DNA from 4 places in the Streptomyces hamibioticus genome. Region 3 is predicted to be linked to each of the others. Evidence: riboswitches for the same ligand, from Rfam matches in the RefSeq annotation. Region 3 holds a riboswitch; each other region holds the start of a gene.

Region 1 (5,272 bases), 850 kb from region 3:
GCAGCTCCATCGACACCCCGAAGCGGCTGGCGTCGTACTGGTTCGAGCAGACGGAGTACAAGGACGGCGTCACCCAGGAGACCTGCCGGAACTTCGCGCACGTCGGCTACTCGATCGCCGCCACCGCGCACATCGCCGAGACCGCCTGGCACCAGGGCGTCGACCTGTACGGCGAGGCCGAGGAGCGGCTGAAGGCCGCCCTCGACCTGCACGCCCGCCACCAGCTGGCCGGGTCGGCGCCGAAGTGGCTGTGCGGCGGCAGGACCGAGCGGAACCTGGGGCCCGACCTGGAGGTCGCCCTCAACCACCTGGAGAACCGGCTCGGCCTCTCCGTCCCCACCGCGCACGAACTCGCCGCGAAGATGCGGCCGGCCGGCACCGACGACCTGTTCGTCTCCTGGGAGACCCTGACCCACGCGGACAACCCGGGGGAATGAGCAGGGAGCGGGAGGGCGCGGGAGGGCGGTGAGAAGGGCGCGGGAAGGAGTGGGACGGGTCACGCACAACCCGTGTGCTTCGCGTCCCGCACATGGCGTACACTGGTGACACAACGACGCGGGGTGGAGCAGCTCGGTAGCTCGCTGGGCTCATAACCCAGAGGTCGCAGGTTCAAATCCTGTCCCCGCTACTGAAGGCCGACGGCCGGAATCCATAAGGGTTCCGGCCGTCGGTGTGTTTGCACCTCCCTCTGTGCCCCCTGCGCTCCATGGGTCCCGTGTGCCCCGTGCGCCCCATGCGCCTCCTGTGCTGCTCCCTGCGCCTCCCTTCGGCGGTTACGTCATCCGGTCGGCCCTCACCGCTCGCTCCCCGCCCCCACCGGGGGAAACCTGGACGGGCGGGACGGGAAGCGGCGTGGCCGTGTGTGCGTGGCGGGAGACGAGTGGTGCGGCCTGGTGATCAGGACGGGGGACCGGACGAGGGCCCGTACGGAGGCTCGGACGAGAGCCCGAATCCCAGACGGCGCCGGACCGGCCGAACTCCCACGCACTCCGCCCCCACGCACTCCGCCCCCACGCCGTCCGCTCCCGCCCCGCCCGCCCCCGTGCCCCCGGTCTCCGCACCGCCCGGTCCCGGCCGCCGCGAGCCGCGGCGCATCCCGTACGCCCGGACCCTGGTGCGCCTGCTCCCGGTGCTGCTGATCGTCGGCGGTGCCGTGTACGACGTCTTCACCCCCCGGTACTTCACCGCCGGGCCCCTGTACACGGCCGCGCCCCTGATCGCCGCCCCGCTCTACTCGCGGCGCGGCACGGTGCTCACGGGGGCGGCGACCGTCGCCGTCGTGAGCACGTTGCAGCTCACGCTCGGCGTCGCCCATCGGATCGACTCGATCACCGAGCTGATCACCATCGCGACGGTCGCGGTCCTCGCCGTCCTGGTCAACGCCTTCGTGCGGCGGACCGGCGAGCGCCTCGCCTCCGCCCGCGAGATCGCCGAGGCGGCCCAGCGGGCGGTGCTGCCCGAGCCCGCGGAGCGGATCGGCGGCTTCGAGATCGCGGCCCGCTACGAGGCGGCCCAGGCGGACGCCTTCATCGGCGGCGACCTGTACGCCGTGCAGGACAGCCCGCACGGGGTCCGGCTCATCGTGGGGGACGTGCGCGGCAAGGGCATGGGCGCGGTGGCGGCGGTGGCCGTGGTGATCGGGGCGTTCCGGGAGGCCGCCGAGCAGGAGGCGACGCTGGAGGCGGTCGCGCAGCGGCTGGAGCGGGCGCTGGCCCGCGAGGGTGCCCGCCGTGCGGGGCTGGACGCCTACGAGGGCTTCACCACCGCCGTACTCGCCGAACTCCCGCACGGCGACGGGGTCGTGCGCCTCGTCAACCGCGGCCATCCGCCGCCGCTGCTGCTGCACGCCGACGGCACCCTGCGCGCGCTGACCGCCTGCCACACCGCCCTGCCGCTCGGCATGGGGGAGCTGGGCGGGTGGCCCGACCGGGCCGAGGAGACCGGGTTCCCCGGCGGGGCCACGCTGCTGCTCCACACCGACGGGCTGTCCGAGGCCCGCGATGCCCGCGGTGCGTTCTACGACCCCCGGGCCCGGCTCGCCGGCCGGGTGTTCCGGCGTCCCGGCGAACTGCTCGACGCGCTCGCCGACGACGTGCACCGGCACACGGGGGGCGGCACGACGGACGACATGGCGCTGCTCGCCGTGCGCCGGCCGCACGGTCCCTGACCACCCGCCCTCATCATCCGCCCCTGATCACCCGTTCTTGATCATTGTCACGAGTCGTGACCGGTCGAGCGCCCTCCGATAACAACTGATACAACGTCAGGTGTTGAAACTTGAACGACGGCGGGTGGGGCTGCGCTGAGGCCGAGTCAACTCGCCCGGTTTTCGCCGCTCCTGGGGCCTGTGTCCGTGGCGAGATCGTTAATGATCAAGAGGAACGGCTTGGAATAAGAGCCTCGGGTCTATTAACGTTCGATAACGCAGCGCGGTCGTCCCAGCCGTCACAGAAGGCGGCTCCGCGCGCACGCGCCGAATCCTTCGCAGAGATGCGCAGGAACCGGGGAACCACCACCTTGGGGTGAATCGCGCGTATGGCGCCGTGGAGACACGGCTCGTATACGCGCGTAGGAGACCTTCCTGCTCCGAACCCGTCAGCTAACCCGGTAGGCGGAGAAGGAAGGAAAGGAGTACGCCCACGTGGCGTCCAACCGGCCTGCCCCCGAGGCCCCGTTCGTGCCGAACCAGCGCGACAGCGACACCTTCGCCTATGGCGCACCCCGCAGCGACGACGGTCCGTGGGAGGAGTGGAACCCCACCGCGGAGTCCGTCCGGCCCGTCCGCGGCCGGCACCGTGTCGCCAAGCAGCGCGGCGGACTCGCCCGCAGCTCCACGGTCCTCGGCGTCGGTGTCATAGCCGCCGTCGGAGCGGGCGGCATGGCCAGCGCGCAGACCGGCAAGCCGCCGGTGTCGATCTCCATGCCCGACCTGCCGAACGTCGGCTCCCTCATCTCGGACGAGGAGAAGGCCCCCGAGGGCTCCGCGACGCCGCTCAGCAACCTCGCCGTGGCGTCCGCGGACACCGACGAGGGCGCCGCCGACGCCGGTGAGGCGCTGCGGGCGCGGATCATGGCGCAGGCCGAACAGCAGCAGGACCAGGTCGAGAGCAAGGCCGCCGCCGAGGCCCGGGCCGCCGCCGAGAAGAAGGCCGCGGAGGCCGCCGAGAAGGCGGCCCAGGAGGCGGAGGCCAAGGCCGCGGCCGCGAAGAAGAAGGCCGAAGAGGAGGCCCGCAAGAAGGCCGAGGCCGAGCGGCTGGCGCAGCTCGCCAAGCAGTACGCGCTGCCGACCTCCTCGTACACCATCTCCTCCACCTTCGGGCAGGCCGGTGCCTACTGGTCCTCCGGCCACCACACCGGCCTCGACTTCGCCGCACCCACGGGCACGCTGCTCAAGGCCGTGCACAGCGGCACCATCACGTCCGCCGGCTGGGACGGGTCGTACGGCTACAAGACGGTGCTCACCCTCGATGACGGCACCGAGATCTGGTACGCCCACCAGTCCTCCATCAGCGTCAGCGTCGGCCAGAAGGTCACCACCGGCGAGGTCATCGGCCGCGTCGGCGCCACGGGCAACGTGACCGGGGCCCACCTCCACCTGGAGGTGCACCCCGAGGGGTCCGGCTCCGGCGTGGACCCGCTGGCCTGGCTGCGGAGCAAGGGCCTCAACGTCTGACGCCCTCACGGTCACTCCGCCCTGAACCCCGGCGGTCCTGGCGGCGACCCCCCGACGTCAGGGCTGCCGGTTGTGCCGGTCGCGCTGGTTGCGCCGGTTCATGAGCGGTACGGGTGGTGGTACGGGTCGGCGGGTACGGGGCGTACGGTGCGTGCCGCCCGTAGGGCCCGTACGGCTGGTGCGGGCCGTACGCGGGCCAGGGCGGGGGCATCACGGGTACCGGCGGTGCCGTGGCCCGGGCCGCGTAGTCCAGGGCCGGGCGCGCTGCCTCCCGGCGCCGCCACAGCTCCTCCAGCAGCCGCCGTTCCCGTACGACGAAGTCGGCGCCCGCCCTGCCCCGGCCGCCCCGGTGCCGGAGGAACGCCAGCGAGGTCGCGTACGCCTCGTACTCCGCCACCGCCCGTGCCGCCGCCTTCCCGGCGTGGCGCCGGGCGTGGTCGCGGGCGATGCGGCGGGCGCGCATCGAGCCGAGCGCGAAGGGCTCGGCCGGCGCCAGCCACCCGGCCGCGACGTACGCGGCCAGCTCGGCCCGGACGGTGCGCAGCCCGCGCTGCCGGGTCCAGATCACCAGCCAGGTGAGCAGGCCGAACACGGGCACCATGAAGGTCGCGTACACGGCGAAGAAGCCGTACTCGCCGAAGGACGTCGAGCCGTTCCACAGGGCGTGCATGCCCATCGCGAGGAGCAGTCCGGCCGGCGGGAGCAGCATGCGGCGGACGCGTCCGGCCCGCCGGGCGTCCGCGGACAGCGCGGCGATGCCGAAGCCGATGCCGGTGAGCACCGTGAAGAGCGGATGGGCGAACGGCGACATCACGATGCGGACGAAGAACGTCGCCGCGGTGACGGAGGCGATGCCGCGGTCTCCGGCGAGCTGGTCGGTGCCGAAGGCGGTGCCGAGGTAGAGGATGTTCTCGGTGAAGGCGAAGCCGGTCGCGGTGACGCCCGCGATGACGACGCCGTCGAGGATGCCGGTGAAGTGGTGGCGGCGGAAGAGGAAGACCAGGAGGACGGCGGCGGCCTTCGCGGTCTCCTCGACGATCGGGGCTATGACGGTGGCGCCGAGTGTGTCGGCGCCGGTCGGGTCGGCGGTGGCCGTGGCTATCCAGCGGGTCGCGAAGCTGTTGGCGACGATCGCTATCAGTGCCGCTGCGCAGGCGCCCCAGGCGAAGGAGAAGAGCAGGTCGCGCCAGGGGCCGGGCGCGACGCGGTCCAGCCAGCGGAACGCGGCCAGCAGGAGGGGGACGGGCAGGACGGCGAGTCCCAGGCCGACCAGGAAGCCCTCCGTGCCGGTCTGCTCGCGGACCAGGGCCAGGATGACCAGGCCGGAGAGGGCGAGCAGGGTGCTCAGAGCGCCGTAACGCACCCAGGTGCGTTGCCACCAGCGGGGCTGGTGCGGGTTGTGGCCGGTGGTGCGGGCCAGGTGGCGGATCGGGGGCGGGTACGGCGACTGGTCCGGCGGCTGGTACGGCGGGCAGGTGGCCACGGCATCGACCCTAACGAGACGGGGGCGCCGACCTCGGCGAGCGGGCGGGGTCGGCTTCAGGCACCGGTGGGGTGATCTTTTCGGCTGGGGTGTACGCGGCGGAAGAGCAGGTCGTT
Region 2 (5,272 bases), 1.3 Mb from region 3:
GAGGCAGCCGCCTCCCAGCGGTCCGCAACACCGAAGGGCTCGTCCGGATTACCGGGCGAGCCCTTCGCATTTCGCTTTTTACGGGCGGCAGGAATCAGTCGCGCCCCAGGGAAAAGAAAATCCCCTCGAATTATCGGCCCCTCTTGTGTACGACGCCCGCGTTAATTCCGCAGGCTCGGCGTGTTTACGGCACGTTGCGAGTTCCTCACACGGCCCGTCCGCTCACCCCCGGAGGCGAGGCGCAGCCGGTGCGCCGCCGCCGACCGTTCGGTGTGCAGCGCGGTGAGCGCCCGCGCGCGCTCGCCGTCGCCGCGGGCCACGGCGTCGACGATCGCCCCGAGCTCCGCCCACGACTCCGCCGGCCCGGCCGGCGCCTCCACCGCGTACATCCAGGCGATCTTGTGCCGCAGCTGGGCCAGCATCGCGATGAGGGCGGGACTGCCGGAAGCCTGGGCGAGCGTCTCGTGGAACCAGCCGTTCAGGGAGCGCAGGTCGTCGCTGGTGCCCTGGCGGGCGCGGGCCTGCCCCAGCCGGACCAGACCGCGCAGCACCTTGAGATGGGCATCCGTGCGGCGCTGGGCGGCCCGCGCGGCACCGAGGGGCTCCAGCAGCAGCCGCATCTCCAGCAGGTCGGCGGCCTCCTGCTCGGTGGGTTCCGCCACGCACGCGCCCGCGTGCCTCCGGGTCACCACGAAGCCCTCGGCCTCCAGGGTGCGCAGGGCTTCGCGCACGGGGACGCGGGAGACGCCGTAGCGGCGCGCGAGGAGTTCCTCGGTGAGCCGGCTGCCGCGCTCGTAGACACCGGCGACGATGTCGTTTCGGATCGCCGTGCAGACCGAGTGCGCCGGAATACGCATGACCGACCTCCGCATTGATCCCGTGCACCGCCGATGATTGACACGTGTTCCGTGACTCTATGGCAATGCGCGGGAATTTCCGACGGCGAGCCGGAATTCATGACTGTTTTTTGGTCAGCCGCAGCGTGCGGAAACACCGAAAGCCCCGGCACGGGGGCCGGGGCCTGCGAGCGCCGTCACGCCCGGGGGCGCGGGCGGCCGGCGGAGGTCGTCAGAGGCTGACGCCGTGGGAGCGGAGGTAGGCCACGGGGTCGATGTCCGAGCCGTACTCCGGGCTCGTCCGGGCCTCGAAGTGCAGGTGCGGTCCGGTGGAGTTGCCGGTGGAGCCGGCGAGGCCGATCTGCTGACCGGGAACGACCGCCTGGCCCACCGAGACGCCGATGGAGGACAGGTGCCCGTACTGGGTGTAGGTGCCGTCGTGCATCCTGATCACGACCTGGTTGCCGTACGCCCCGCCCCAGCCGGCCTCGACGACGGTACCGACGCCGACCGCGCGCACGGAGGTGCCGGACGCGGCGTGGAAGTCGATGCCGGTGTGGCTGCCGGAGGACCACAGGCCGCTGGTGGCCCGGTAGGCGGTGGACACGTAGGAGCCGCTGATCGGGGCGACATAGGTGGTGAGGCGCTTGCGCTCGGCCTCCCGGGCGGCGCGCTCCTTGGCCTCGCGGGCCTGCTCGGCGGCCACCTGCGCGGCCTCGGCCGCCCTCTTGCGCGCGGCCTCCCGGGCCTGCTTCTCGGCGGCGGCCTCCTCGGCCGCCTCCCGCTGGACGGCGGCCTGGGTGTCTATCTGCTGGGCCACGGAGTCGCCGATGGTGACGACCGGGGTGAGGCCGGTCTGCTCGGGGGCCGGCTCGGCGGCGAGCGCCGGTGCCGTGAGGGTGCCGACGACACCCGAAGTGGTGAGGGCCGCGACCCCCGCCGCGCGGGCGGTGGTGCGCTGCATCCGGCTGGGCCGGCGGTGCTTGCCGGTGGCGCGCGTGAACGCCATGAACAGGCTCGTCCTTTCCTTCCCTCTCGCCTACCGGGTTAGCTGACGGGTTCGGAGCAGGAAGGTCTCCTACGGACCCCCTCGCTGTGCGCGGGCGTCCGATTCACCCCAGGGACTGCGGTGGGTCCCCGGCTCCCCTGGCTCGCGCCGTACGGGGACTCGGCGATGGCTGTCCGGTGTCGCGGGTGCGACGCAATGCCTGACGAACAGCCCGGAAGACGCTAAGGCGGGGGACTTTCAATTCCCAAACGAAACAGCGGTTTTGTTGCGCACACCACAGGCCAGACAGGCATCTCTCCCTCAATTCAGACATAGCGGGGCCCTGGTGACACTTGCGTCACCAGGGCCCCACGCGCGCGTGCCGCCGGACGGCCCGCCGTCCGGCGGCTACTCGGCCGTCACGACGGTGACTTCACCGATCCCGAGAGCCTCGACCGGCTCCTTGATCTGCGCCGCGTCGCCGACGAGGACCGTCACCAGACGGTCCACCGGGAAGGCGTTCACGACCGCCGCGGTGGCCTCCACCGTGCCGGTGGCGGCGAGCTGCTGATAGAGCGTCGCCTGGAAGTCGTCGGGCAGGTGCTGCTCGACCTGGTCGGCCAGCGTGCTCGCCACGGCCGCCGCGGTCTCGTACTTCAGCGGCGCCACCCCGACCAGGTTCTGCACGGCGACGTCCCGCTCGGCGTCGGTCAGCCCCTCCGCGGCGAGCGTGCGCAGCACGGTCCACAGGTCGGCGAGGGCCGGACCGGTGTTCGGGGTGTCGACGGATCCGCTGATGGCGAGCATCGCCGCGCCCGTGCCGTCCGGTGCGGAGCGCAGGACCTGGCCGAACGCCCGCACGCCGTAGGTGTAGCCCTTCTCCTCGCGCAGGACGCGGTCCAGGCGGGAGGTGAGCGTGCCGCCCAGGCAGTACGTGCCGAGCACCTGGGCGGGCCACACGCGGTCGTGCCGGTCGGCCCCGGTACGGCCGATCAGCAGCTGGGTCTGGACGGCGCCGGGGCGGTCCACGATCACGACCCGGCCGGTGTCGTCGGCGGACACCGGGGGCACCGGGCGCGGTTCGGCGGCGGACCCGGTCCACGCGCCGAGCGTGTCACCGAGCAGCGCGTCGAGGTCGACGCCGGTGAGGTCGCCGACGACCACGACGGTGGCCGTGGCGGGGCGGACGTGCCGCTCGTAGAAGGCGCGTACGGCCGCGGAGTCGATGGCGGCGACCGTCTCCTCGGTGCCCTGGCGCGGGCGCGACATGCGCGAGTCGGCCGGGAACAGCTCCTTGGACAGCTCCTTGGCGGCCCGGCGGGAGGGGTTGGCCAGCTCATGCGGGATCTCGTCGAGCCGGTTGCGCACCAGCCGCTCAACCTCGCTGTCGGCGAAGGCGGGGGCCCGCAGGGCGTCGGCGACCAGACCGAGGCCCTTGGCCAGCCGGGAGGCCGGCACCTCGAGGCTGAGCCGTACGCCGGGGTGGTCGGCGTGCGAGTCGAGGGTGGCGCCGCAGCGCTCCAGCTCGGCGGCGAACTCCTCGGCGGAGAGCTTGTCGGTGCCCTCGGAGAAGGCGCGTGCCATGATCGTGGCGACGCCGTCGAGGCCGGCCGGCTCGGCTTCCAGCGGTGCGTTCAGGAGTACCTCGACGGCCACGACCTGCTGGCCGGGGCGGTGGCAGCGCAGCACGGTCAGGCCGTTGCCGAGCGTGCCGCGCTCGGGGGCCGGGAACGCCCAGGGCTTGGGCTCGCCCGCCTGCGGCCGGGGGTGGAAGTCCATGGTGGCGAGCTCGGTCACTTGGCCGCCTCCTCGTTCTCGTCGGTGGCGTCGTCGGCGGCGGCGGCTTCGTCTGCTTCGGGCGCGGTCGGCTCGTAGACGAGCACCGCGCGGTTGTCGGGGCGCAGGCGGGCCTTGGCGATCTCCTGGACCTCCTCCGCGGTGACCTCCAGGACGCGCTTGACGGCGGTCAGGGCGAGCTGCGGGTCGCCGAACAGGACGGCGTACCGGCACAGTTCGTCGGCGCGGCCGGCGACCGTGCCGAGCCGGTCCAGCCACTCGCGCTCCAACTGGGCCTGGGCGCGCTCCATCTCCTCCGGCGTCGGGCCCTGCTCGGCGAACCGGGCCAGCTCCTCGTCGATGGCGGCCTCGATGACGGGCACCTCGACGTCGCCGGAGGTCTTCACGTCCAGCCAGCCGAGCGACGGCGCCCCGGCGAGCCGCAGCAGGCCGAACCCGGCGGCCACGGCCGTGCGGTCACGGCGGACCAGCCGGTTGTAGAGGCGGGAGGACTCGCCGCCGCCCAGGACGGTGAGCGCCAGGTCGGCCGCGTCGCACTCGCGCGTGCCGTCGTGCGGCAGCCGGTAGGCGGCCATCAGGGCGCGCGCCGGGACCTCCTCCTCGACGACCTCGCGCAGCTGCTCGCCGATGATCTCGGGCAGCGAGCCGTCGCGCGGGGCGGGCTTGCCGTCGTGGGCGGGGATGGAGCCGAAGTACTTCTCGATCCAGGCGAGGGTCTGCTCGGGGTCGATGTCGCCGACCACCGACAGGACCGCGTTGTTCGGCGCGTAGTAGGTGCGGAAGAACGCGCGCGCGTCCTCCAGCGTCGCCGCGTCCAGGTCGGCCATCGAGCCGATCGGCGTGTGGTGGTAGGGGTGGCCCTCCGGGTAGGCGAGGGCGGTCAGCTTCTCGAACGCCGTGCCGTAGGGGACGTTGTCGTAGCGCTGGCGGCGCTCGTTCTTGACGACGTCCCGCTGGTTCTCCATGGACTCGTCGTCCAGGGCGGCGAGCAGGGAGCCCATCCGGTCGGCCTCCAGCCAGAGGGCGAGCTCCAGCTGGTGCGCCGGCATGGTCTCGAAGTAGTTGGTGCGCTCGAAACTCGTGGTGCCGTTGAGGGAGCCGCCGGCGCCCTGCACCAGCTCGAAGTGACCGTTGCCCTTGACCTGGGCGGACCCCTGGAACATCAAGTGCTCGAAAAGGTGAGCCAGGCCCGTACGCCCCTTGACTTCGTGGCGCGAGCCGACGTCGTACCAGAGGCACACCGCCGCGACCGGGGTCAGGTGGTCCTCGGAGAGCACCACGCGCAGGCCGTTGGACAGGCGGTGCTCGGTCGCTGTCAGGCCGCCGGAGCCTGCCTCGGCTGTGGCCGTGTGACCCATGGGCATGTACGTCCCTTCGATCGCGGAAATCCTGGGTGGAAGTCAGGCAGCCGCAGCGGGCGGAACTGCGGGATTCCTGCCGATCCTGCCACTGTATGCAAGCGTGCGGGCCGTCCGCGAAGTTCCCGGCCGCCGTACGCCGAGAGCGAGAAGCCGGTGGCGGGGCCGCGGGGGCGCCCGGACGTCGAGGGCGTACTCTGCGGGCAGCACCGGGCCGGGCAGCCCGCGACGGGTCCTGGTCGGTCGCTGTCAGTGCCGCGGTCCACAATGGTCCGCGTCAGATCACCGTTCAC
Region 3 (5,272 bases):
GAGCGGGGCCAGCGCGGCACGGGCGTCCTCGGCGTAGCGCACGGTGTCCCGCCGGGCCTGCTCCAGCGCGGGGTGGGCGCGCAGCAGGCGCAGCGCCTCCGCGTGGCGCTCGTCGTCGGTGAGGTCGGAGTCGAGCAGCTCGCACAGCGCGCGGTCCTCGGCCAGCCCCAGCCGGGCGGCCCGCTCGCGCAGCCGCAGCACCGGCAGGGTCGGGATGCCCTCACGCAGGTCCGTGCCCGGGGTCTTGCCCGACTCGTGCGAGTCGGAGGCGATGTCCAGCACGTCGTCCGCGAGCTGGAAGGCGACGCCGAGCCGCTCTCCGTACTGGGTGAGCACGTCCACGCGCGCCTCGTCGGCACCGGACATCATGGCGCCGAACCGGCAGGACACCGCCACCAGCGAGCCGGTCTTGCCACCCAGCACGTCCAGGTAGTGCTCGACCGGGTCCCGGCCGTCCTGCGGCCCGGCCGTCTCCAGGATCTGCCCGGTGACCAGCCGCTCGAACGCCAGGGCCTGCACCCGGACCGCCTCCGGCCCCAGGTCGGCGAGGATCTGCGACGCCCGGGCGAACAGGAAGTCGCCGGTCAGGACGGCGACCGAGTTGCCCCAGCGGGTGTTCGCGCTGGGCACCCCGCGGCGCACCGCGGCCTCGTCCATCACGTCGTCGTGGTAGAGGGTGGCGAGGTGGGTCAGCTCGACGACGACGGCCGACGGGACGATCCCGGGGGCGTACGGATCACCGAACTGCGCCGAGAGCATCACCAGCAGCGGCCGGAAACGCTTGCCGCCGGCCCGCACCAGGTGCTGGGCGGCCTCGGTGATGAAGGGCACCTCACTCTTGGTTGCCTCGAGCAACCCTTCCTCGACAGCCGCCATCCCGGCCTGGACATCGGCTTCCAGAGCCTGGTCCCGCACGCTCAGCCCGAACGGCCCGACGACGGTCACGAGGGGTCTCCTGTCTGCTGGTGTCTACTGGCGGTTACCCGGTTTGTCGATAGGTCGCTGCCATCACTCAAGTCAGCGTATCCGGTCACGTTTCGATCACCGCTAGCGCCCACCGTTACAGGCCGGTCGGTATCGGATCATGAACGGTATATTTTTGATCAGGTGATATGAGCAAACTTTGATCGATATCGACGGGCGGGCGCGACCTCGACGCGCGCCCGACATGTGGCACTCGACACCTGCCGCTCGACACCCGGCACCCGGCACCCGGCACCCGGCACCCGGCACCCGCGACAGCAGGCCCGCGCCCCGGCGCCACCGCACCGCCCCCCGAGCCCGCCCGGCACCGCCCACCTCCACCCGATCGGCCACCCCCGCTCCCCGTCGAAGATCCCGTCACCCCTCCCAACGGCCGGCCCTCCGCGAACGTCACCCATTCGACGCGCAAACCCGCGTTCCCGCCCAGGACTGGGCGGTTGGCTCGCAGTTGAACTGATTGCCCGATTTGCCGGGCTTGTTGACCCAGGTGAATTGGCTCACGCGGCACCCGCGGCCGGCCGTCGCCCCGCGCCCCCTCCGCCCCTTTGCCCTGTAGGCCAGTTGGGCTTGGCGCACGCAAAGGATCAAGCACGCCGAAATTGATGGATCAAGGTCAAAAGGCCGCTTGTGTGAATCCCGCACTTGTTCCGGACATGTGCTCTCGCATACGTTCCCGGCCTGTCGGGCGGACGCCGAGTCCTGCCGCCGCCCGGACGGACACCCATTCGACCAACTCACGCACGGCAGGAGCGGGGGACCCAGGTAAGTCGCCGCGCCGGTCACGGACCGGAGCGGCTCGGGGTGAAGCCACGCCCGTCAGGGCGCGGCCGGGCACCTCCCGCCCGAACCCGACAGCTCACCTCGCAGGCGACGGAGAGGAACATCAGCATGCCCGGACGTGGTAAGCACCGCCGCCAGAGAACCAATCCGCTCACCCGAAGCGTCATCGCCGCCGGCACCGGCAGCGTGGCGCTCTCGCTCCCCCTCATGGGCGCCGCGACCGCGCACGCCGCCCAGCCGCCCCAGAGCGCCCCGGCCGCCGCCCAGTCGGCGCCGCAGGCCGCACAGGTGGCCAAGTCCCTCACGTACACCGTGGTCAAGGGCGACACCCTCTACCGGATCGCCGACAAGTACGACGTGAGCGGCGGATGGCGTCAGCTCTACAAGGACAACGGCGCGACCGTCGGCGACGACCCGCAGCTGATCCGCCCGGGCCAGAAGCTGAAGGTGACGACGACGAAGGCGGACGCCGCCGAGAAGGCGGGCAAGGCGAGCTCGGCGACCAAGGCGTCCACGGCCTCCGCGCCGGCCACGAAGGCCGCCGGAACCGTCGCCAAGGCCACCACGGCCGCCGCGAAGACCTACGCGAACAACCTCGACGGCTGGATCCGCGAGGCGCTGGACGTCATGGCGCAGAACGGGATCCCCGGTTCGTACGAGGGCATTCACCGCAACATCATGCGGGAGTCCTCCGGCAACCCGCAGGCCATCAACAACTGGGACATCAACGCGGTCAACGGCACGCCGTCCAAGGGGCTGCTGCAGGTCATCGACCCCACCTTCCGCGCCTACCACGTGCCGGGCACCTCCTGGGACCCGTACGACCCGGTCGCGAACATCACGGCGGCGTGCAACTACGCGGCCGACCGGTACGGCTCGATCGACAACGTCTTCGGCCCGTACTGAGACGCCGGGCTACGGCCCGTACAGTCGCTCGAGGACGACGGCGATGCCGTCGTCCTCGTTCGACAGCGTGACCTCGTCGGCCACCGCCCGCAGCTCGGGATGGGCGTTGGCCATCGCCACCCCGTGGGCCGCCCAGTCGAACATCGGGATGTCGTTGGGCATGTCACCGAAGGCGATCGTCTGCCACGGGCTCGCCCCCAGCCGCTCGGCGGCCAGTGCCAGGCCGGTCGCCTTGGTGATGCCGCACGGCTGGAGCTCCACGGTCCCCGGCCCCGACATCGTGACCGTCGCCAGCGAACCGACCACCGCGCGGGCCGTCGCCGCCAACTGGTCGTCGGACAGGCCCGGGTGGCGCAGCAGCACCTTGCTGATCGGCGTACCCCACAGGTCGTCGCGCCGGTCGACCCGTACGGCGGGCAGAGTCGGGTGCGGCATCAGGTATCCCGGCTCGATGAGGGTGAGGCCGTCGACCCCGTCCTGGTCCACGGCCGCGTACACCTGCCCCACCTCCGCCTCGATCTTTCCCAGAGCCGTCTCCGCCAGCTCCCGGTCCAGGGTCACCGACCACAGCAGGCGGCCCGATCCGGCGTCGTACACCTGCGCGCCCTGACCGCACACCGCGAGCCCCGTGCAGCCAAGGTCGGCGAGGAGCGGCCGGACCCGGGGCGCCGGGCGCCCCGTCACCACCAGATGCCGCGCACCGGCCCCGGCCACCCGCGCGAGCGCGGCGAGCGACCGGTCGGACACGGTGTCGTCGCCTCGGAGCAGTGTTCCGTCGAGGTCGGTGGCGACGAGGGCATATGCGGTGGGGTCCATGATCAGAGAATACGGACATCGCGCCCCGCCGACTCACCAGCGGAACGCATGCGCACCAGAAGGCATCGGTCGAGGTCAAGATCAGGTGCACGCAAGGACGTTTGTGTCCGGAAACTGACGCATCAAGAGCTAAAGGCAGTTAAGGGCCTGTGCACCGGTTGGCAACAACATGGTCCGCTACCTACCCTCCGGGTCGGCCCGGGGGTACCTTCCTTGTGTCCAGGGGGACTTGATCGGGGGGTCGGGTTGGGCATCGGACGCATTCGTGTGCTGCAGCCGGAGGAGCTGGGCGAGGGGGAACGAGAGCACTGGCGCGACCTGCGCGCCAAGTCGCAGACGCCGCGGAACCCGTTCATGGAGCCGGAGTTCACCGACGCCGTGGGCCGGGTGCGGCCCGGGGCGCGGGTCGCGGTGCTGTACGAGGGCGGGGAGCCGGCCGGGTTCCTCCCCTACGAGCGGGGGCCGCTGGGGCAGGGGCGCGCGATCGGCCTCGGCGTCTCGGACTGCCAGGGCGCGGTGCTGGCCCAGGGTCCGGTCCCGGACACCCGGGCCCTGCTGCGGGCCTGCTCGCTGTCCGGGTACGCCTTCGACAACCTGGAGGCGGAGCAGCGGCTGTTCGTCCCGTACGCCGCCGGGAAGCACGCCGCCCACGTCATCGACGTGGCGCAGGGCTACGGGGCGTACGAGCGGGCGCTGCGGGCCCGGTCACCGAAGTTCCTGAAGACCACGCTGGCCAAGGAACGGCGGCTCGGGCGCCAGGTCGGGGACGTGCGGTTCGTGTTCGACGAGCGGGACCCGGCCGCGCTGCGCACCCTCATGGGCTGGAAGTCGGCGCAGTACCGCAGGACGGGGCGCCGGGACCGGTTCGCCCAGGAGTGGATCACGCGGCTGGTCGGCGGGCTGGCCAGGACCCGGGCGCCGGAGTGCACCGGCACGCTCTCCGTCCTCTACGCCGGCGGCCGCCCGGTCGCCGCCCACTTCGGGCTGCGGTCGGCGACCGTGCTGGCGTGCTGGTTCCCGGCGTACGAACCGGAGTTCGCGAAGTACTCGCCGGGCCTGGTGCTGCATCTGCGGATGGCCGAGGCCGCCGCCGCGGAGGGCATCGGCATGCTCGACATGGGGCGCGGTGCCGCCGAGTACAAGGACTCGCTGAAGACGGGTGAACTCCCCGTGTACGAGGGGGCGGCGACCCGTCCGGGGCCGGGCGGCGCGCTGCAGTGGCTCGGCCACGAGCCCGCGCGCCGCGCGCAGAGCTTCGTCCGCGCCCGGCCCCGGCTGGCGTCGCTGGCGGCACGGACGCTGAGGGGGGCGGCGCGGCTGCGCCGGTCGTGACGGACAGGGGCGACGGACAGGGTGACGACAGGGGGGTGGGCGCATGGCCGGAGGACGGCGTGCGCGGCAGCGGACGCGGGAGACCCGGGGAGAGATCGAGAGTTTCCTGAGCATCGAGCCGGTGCAGGTCGCCGAGCTGGACCTGAGGCCGGACGGAGCGCGGCTCGGACCGGGGCCGGGCGGTGAGCCGGTGACGTCCGGCGACGTCTTCGTCCTGGTCCGCCGGTCGGGGCGGCCGGTCGGCACGCTGGTCGGGCGGGTACCGGAGGGCGCCGACCCGGCGGCGGTCCTGACAGAGCTTGCTCGGGGGGTGGCGGGGGCGGGGGGCACGGCCGCCGTGCGGACGGAAGACGCGACTGCGGAGGAGACAGCCGCCGTACGGGCGGAAGGTGGGGCTGAGCGGGGCGTGGCCGCCGCCTGGGTGGACGGGGCGGCTCCGCGAGGATCGGCCGCG
Region 4 (5,272 bases), 2.1 Mb from region 3:
GATACGTCCCGGTGGGGGCCACTCTCGGCAGGGACTGGATCTTCAAGAAGGTGTTCTCGTCGATGGACCGTGTGCTGGTGCACTCGGCGAGCTTCGGTTCCAACGCCCAGGCCATGGCCGCCGGGCTCGCGGTGCTGCACGTGCTGGAGGACGAACAGGTCGTCGCCAACGCGGCGGCCATGGGCGAGCGGCTGAAGTCCCGGCTGACTGCGATGGCGGACTCCTACGAGCTGGTCTCCGACGTGCGCGGGCGGGGGCTGATGATCGGCATCGAGTTCGGCCGGCCGCGGTCGATGAAGCTGCGCAGCCGGTGGTCCATGCTGCAGGCGGCGCGCAAGGGGCTGTTTGCACAGATGGTGGTCGCCCCGCTGATGCACCGGCACCGCATCCTCACCCAGGTCTCCGGCGACCACCTGGAGGTGATCAAGCTCATCCCGCCGCTGATCATCGGTGAGCGGGAGGTGGACCGGTTCGTGGACGCCTTCACCGAGGTCATGGACGACGCGCACAGCGGCGGCGGCCTGATGTGGGACTTCGGCAAGACGCTGGTGAAGCAGGCGGTGGCCGGCCGCTAGGGATCTTTTGCCTCAGAGGCAAGAAAATTGCCCCGGGGGCAAGGCTCGGGCTGAATGGAGGCATGAACTCTCCCGAGTCCGCGCCGGACGGACCCGCCGGGACGGTGTCCGTCGTGGCGCCACAGCTGCGCGCCCTGCGCCGGCGGGCCGGTCTCACGCTGGAGGCGGCGGCCCGCGCCGCGGGGCTGTCGCCCGCCCATCTCTCCCGGCTGGAGACCGGTCAGCGCCAGCCCTCGCTGCCGATGCTGCTCGCGCTGGCCCGGATCTACGGTACGACGGTCTCGGAGCTGCTCGGCGAGACGGTCGCGGACCGCGACGCCGTCGTCCGGGCGGCCGACATGGAGCCGACCCGGGCGGGCGGCTGGACGTACTGGCCGGCCGGCGCGCCCGGGCGCGGGATGCAGGCGCTGCGGGTCCACGTGCCCTTCGGCTCGCAGGGCGACATCGTGCGCGTGCACCCCGGCGAGGAGTGGCTCCACGTCCTGCGGGGCCGGCTGCGGCTGCGCCTCGGCGACACCGTGCACCGGCTCGCGCCCGGCGACAGTGCGCACTTCGACTCGCTGACCCCGCACTGGATCGCCGCCGTGGACACCGACGGCGTCGACCTGCTGTTCGTCCACACGCTGCTGCAGAGCCCCACGGCCGCGCTGTGCCTGGGGCACGCCCCCGGGGAGACGCCGTGAGCGACATGGAGGAGAAGTTCCCGCGTGCGCTGTGGGTGCGGCTGATCGTCTACATCGCCGTGGGGCACGTCTTCGCCGCCTTCGTCTACCTGCTGTTCGAGGCCGGCGCCAAGTAGCCGGGGCGGTGGCGGGGCGGTGGCGTGGCTCAGTCGAGCAGGCGCTCGCGCAGCCGCTCCCGGATGTCCGGTGTGATCCGCAGACCCCGCTCCAGATAGGTGTCGACGCCGCCCCAGGTCTCCTCGATCGTGTCGAAGGCCGCCGCCAGGTATTCGGCGCGGGCGTCGAACAGGGGGCTGAGCAGCTCCATGACCTCGGGGGAGTAGGCCGAGTCGGAGCTGCCGCTGCGGCGCACCTTGTAGCGGCGGTGGGCGGCGCCCGACTTCAGGTAGTCCTCGACGATGGCCTCGCGCTCCACGCCCACGGCGAGCAGCGTCACCGCCACCGACAGGCCGGCCCGGTCCTTGCCGGCCGCGCAGTGCATCAGGGCGGGCACGCTGTCCTCGGCGAGCGCGTGCAGCACCTGGGAGTGCTCCGCCGTGCGCTCCTTGATGATCATGCGGTACGAGGCGATCATCCGGTGCGCGCCCTTGCCGTCCGCCAGGATCTCCCGGAGCTGGTCGAGGTCGCCGTCGCGGACCATCTTCCAGAACTCGGCGCCGTCGGCGGGGTCGGACAGCGGCAGGTTCACGTTGCGCACGCCGGGCAGCGCGATGTCCGGGCCCTCGAGCTTCTGGTCGGCCGCGTTGCGGAAGTCGAAGATCGTGTGCAGCCCCAGGGAGTCGAGGAAGGCGGCGTCCTCCGCGGTGGCGTGCGCCAGGTGGCCGCTGCGGTACAGCACGCCGTACCGCACCCGTCGGCCGTCCGCGGTCGGCAGTCCGCCCACGTCACGGAAGTTGCGCACACCGGCCAGCTCGGGCTCGGTCGACGGGACCTGCTGCGTCACGGGGACTCCTCCCACTCCGCCCCGCCGACGCTGCTCGTCGACGGGCACCGACTCGACGATACGGCATCCCTTGCCTGGGGCAATGAGTTGTCCACAGGCGGTACACCGGGCACGACGCCGGGCGACTCGATGCGGCACTTATTCATTGGTGGTGCATTCGGGAATTCTGTCCGAATTGGTGTCTTAGTTCCAACTCGCTCTGGAATAAGGGGGGCTGGAGAGGCGGTGCGTGAGGAGGGTCATATCCGTGACGGTGCGTTGCCCATCATGCTCACGTAATTCCAGCTGTTTTCAAGGGTGTTTGCCGGTGATGGTGCCCGGAGAGTCGACGGAGTGTGACCACTCTTTCCCCAAGGGGATCACGTGAAAACCCCGCATCGGGAAACCGTCGCTTGTTTCTGTGCGTCTTGGTCCCTTACGTTCACCACCGATCCGGACGGACGCCTAATCCTGCCGCCGACCGGAGCCCGCACTCACCCACACCCGTACACGGCAGGAGCGGGGGACCCACAGGTATCACCGCCTGTTCCGGTCTCCGGAACGGCTAGGGGTTAAGCCGTGCTTCGGCCCGGCCGGGCATCTCCAGCCCGAACCCGACAGCTCACCTCGTAGGCGCCGGAGAGGAATTCGCCATGCCCGCGAAGGGTAAGCACCGCCGTACCAAGACCCAGCGTCTGACCCGCGTCATCGCTTTCGCCGGAACCGGTGGAGCCGCGCTCGCGCTCCCGCTCATGGGTGCTGCGAACGCCCAGGCCGCTCCCGCGCAGTCCGTGTCCGAAAAGGCCGTTTCCTCCCTTCCGGTGGCCCAGCAGAAGGCCGCCGAGAAGAGCGCCGGCACCGCCGGCAACGCGAAGTCCTCGGACAAGCGCACCTACACCGTGCGCTCCGGTGACTACCTCGCGAAGATCGCCGACGAGCAGAACGTCGACGGCGGCTGGCAGCAGCTGTGGGCCGACAACCTCCAGGCCGTCGGCGAGGACCCCTCGCTCATCCACCCGGGCCTGAAGCTCGCCATCGGCGGCGCGGCCGAGGCGGGCGCCGGCAAGTCGTCCGGCAAGTCGTCGAAGGCCGCCGAGCCGTCGAAGCCGGCCGCGCCGCAGAAGCAGAAGTCGTCCTCGGACGCCCCGGCGAAGGAGTCCTCCTCCGAGGGCGCCCGCGCTCAGTCCGCCGGTACCTCCGCCAACGCCTCCAGCGGCTTCGTCTCCCCGGTGCCGGGCGGCACCGTCGGCACGCCGTACCGCCAGTCGGGCAGCATGTGGTCCAGCGGCTACCACACCGGCACCGACTTCGCCGTCCCGACGGGCACCTCCCTGAAGGCCGTGGGCGCCGGTACGGTCGTCTCGGCCGGCTGGGCGGGCGCGTACGGCAACCAGGTCGTCCTCAAGCTGGCCGACGGCCACTACGCCCAGTACGCCCACCTGTCCTCGCTCTCCGTCTCCAGCGGTCAGTCGGTGAGCGCGGGCCAGCAGGTCGGCCTCTCCGGCTCGACCGGCAACTCGACCGGGCCGCACCTGCACTTCGAGATCCGCACCACGCCGAGCTACGGCTCCGACGTGGACCCGGTCGCCTACCTGCGCTCCAAGGGCGTCTCCCTCTGACGCTCCGCCTCTCGCGCGACCGAAGGCCGGACCCCGATCCCCGGGTCCGGCCTTCGGTGCGTGCGGGTCCGGAAGCGGGGCCGGGAAGAGGGCCCGGGAATGGCGGCCCGTGGTTCCGGAGTTGGCAAATGATTTACGAGTGGCCTTTCTCACCGCCCGTCAACCCCTGCCTACGGTCGCGTAAGTCACATTCCACGGTGAATCATGGTGCGACGTGGCAGACGATTCGAAGAGTGACAGCAGATCAGTGATCGGGTCGTACGTGGCGGTGGGGGACAGCTTCACCGAGGGCGTCGGCGACCCCGGCCCCGACGGGGCGTTCGTCGGCTGGGCCGACCGCCTCGCCGTCCTGCTCGCCGACCGGCGGCCCGAGGGCGACTTCGGCTACACCAACCTCGCGGTGCGCGGGAAGCTGCTCGACCAGATCGTGGCCGACCAGGTTCCCAGGGCCGTCGAACTCGCCCCGGACCTGGTCTCGTTCTGTGCGGGCGGCAACGACATCATCCGGCCCGGCACCGACCCCGACGAGGTGGCCGAGCGGTTCGAGCGGGCGGTCGCCGAGCTGGCGGCGGTGGCCGGCACCGTCCTGGTGACGACCGGGTTCGACACCCGCAGGGTGCCGCTCCTCAAGCACCTGCGCGGCAAGATCGCCACGTACAACGGACATGTGCGGGCCGTCGCCGACCGGTACGGCTGCCCGGTGCTCGACCTGTGGTCGCTGCGCAGCGTGCAGGACCGCCGGGCCTGGGACACGGACCGGCTGCACCTGTCGCCCGAGGGGCACACGCGCGTGGCGCTGCGCGCCGGACAGGTGCTCGGCCTCCCGGTCCCGGCCGACCCGGAGCAGCCCTGGCCTCCGCTGCCGCCGCGCGGCACCCTCGACATCCGGCGGGACGACGTCCACTGGGCGCGCGAGTACCTGGTGCCATGGATCGGACGGCGGCTGCGCGGCGAGTCCTCGGGCGACCACGTGACCGCCAAGGGGACCCTCTCGCCGGACGACATCCGGATGCGGATCACCTCGGTGGCCTGACGGGGCGCACGGACGCCGGGACGAGGGACCGGGGCGGTTCTCGCGGAGTGCCTCAGGGGCGGCCGGCGCTCACCGGCGTGTGCGGCCGACGGCCGGCGGCGTGACCAACGGGCGGGGCCGACGTGGGCCGGTGGCCGGCGTGCGTCGGCGGGACGCTTTCCCGTTGCCCGGGCTCATGGGCGGGCCCGCGCTCCCGGCCTGGTGGGCCCGCGGGCTGGATGCGTGCGTCGGCGGGCCCGTGGTCACTCGCGGGGCGGGCTCACCCGGGTGACGGGCCCGCCGGCGGGGCGGGCTCGTCGGCGTGGCGTGGTCAGGGCCTCCCGTGCCACCCCCAGCTCGCGGGCGAGCGCGTCGTCCACCCACTCCTGGGCGCGCGCCCGGGACACGCTGCCGCCGTACGACGTCAGCTGTACGGCCAGCCCGTCGAGCAGGGCCGTCAG

Evidence for each region. A riboswitch is a leader RNA that binds a small molecule or an ion and turns the genes downstream of it on or off. The one in region 3 is predicted to bind cyclic di-AMP.
Region 1: another riboswitch for cyclic di-AMP. It lies ahead of ACLGIH_RS17765 (M23 family metallopeptidase); the one in region 3 lies ahead of ACLGIH_RS13810 (transglycosylase SLT domain-containing protein).
Region 2: another riboswitch for cyclic di-AMP. It lies ahead of ACLGIH_RS08190 (M23 family metallopeptidase); the one in region 3 lies ahead of ACLGIH_RS13810 (transglycosylase SLT domain-containing protein).
Region 4: another riboswitch for cyclic di-AMP. It lies ahead of ACLGIH_RS04755 (M23 family metallopeptidase); the one in region 3 lies ahead of ACLGIH_RS13810 (transglycosylase SLT domain-containing protein).

Annotation. Positions count from the first base shown of each region.
Region 1 covers NZ_JBKKQY010000001.1:3,941,282-3,946,553, forward strand. Annotated here, with positions in the region: gene ACLGIH_RS17750 (alginate lyase family protein) at 1-437, shown strand, start outside; tRNA gene ACLGIH_RS17755 (tRNA-Met) at 555-628, shown strand; gene ACLGIH_RS17760 (PP2C family protein-serine/threonine phosphatase) at 1,043-2,167, shown strand; cyclic di-AMP (ydaO/yuaA leader) riboswitch at 2,462-2,629, shown strand; gene ACLGIH_RS17765 (M23 family metallopeptidase) at 2,642-3,673, shown strand; gene ACLGIH_RS17770 (PrsW family intramembrane metalloprotease) at 3,663-5,156, opposite strand; gene trmB (tRNA (guanosine(46)-N7)-methyltransferase TrmB) at 5,213-5,272, opposite strand, start outside.
Region 2 covers NZ_JBKKQY010000001.1:1,827,427-1,832,698, forward strand. Annotated here, with positions in the region: gene ACLGIH_RS08180 (HPr family phosphocarrier protein) at 1-2, shown strand, start outside; gene ACLGIH_RS08185 (GntR family transcriptional regulator) at 162-857, opposite strand; gene ACLGIH_RS08190 (M23 family metallopeptidase) at 1,069-1,845, opposite strand; cyclic di-AMP (ydaO/yuaA leader) riboswitch at 1,858-2,020, opposite strand; gene ACLGIH_RS08195 (M16 family metallopeptidase) at 2,233-3,621, opposite strand; gene ACLGIH_RS08200 (M16 family metallopeptidase) at 3,618-4,979, opposite strand.
Region 3 covers NZ_JBKKQY010000001.1:3,095,562-3,100,833, forward strand. Annotated here, with positions in the region: gene ACLGIH_RS13805 (polyprenyl synthetase family protein) at 1-945, opposite strand, end outside; cyclic di-AMP (ydaO/yuaA leader) riboswitch at 1,702-1,869, shown strand; gene ACLGIH_RS13810 (transglycosylase SLT domain-containing protein) at 1,873-2,670, shown strand; gene ACLGIH_RS13815 (HAD family hydrolase) at 2,680-3,486, opposite strand; gene ACLGIH_RS13820 (GNAT family N-acetyltransferase) at 3,754-4,818, shown strand; gene ACLGIH_RS13825 (glycosyltransferase family 2 protein) at 4,862-5,272, shown strand, end outside.
Region 4 covers NZ_JBKKQY010000001.1:1,033,347-1,038,618, reverse strand. Annotated here, with positions in the region: gene ACLGIH_RS04775 (aspartate aminotransferase family protein) at 1-575, shown strand, start outside; gene ACLGIH_RS04770 (helix-turn-helix domain-containing protein) at 638-1,258, shown strand; gene ACLGIH_RS04765 (DUF6126 family protein) at 1,255-1,374, shown strand; gene ACLGIH_RS04760 (tyrosine-protein phosphatase) at 1,404-2,201, opposite strand; cyclic di-AMP (ydaO/yuaA leader) riboswitch at 2,666-2,829, shown strand; gene ACLGIH_RS04755 (M23 family metallopeptidase) at 2,834-3,799, shown strand; gene ACLGIH_RS04750 (SGNH/GDSL hydrolase family protein) at 4,047-4,832, shown strand; gene ACLGIH_RS04745 (TetR/AcrR family transcriptional regulator) at 5,075-5,272, opposite strand, start outside.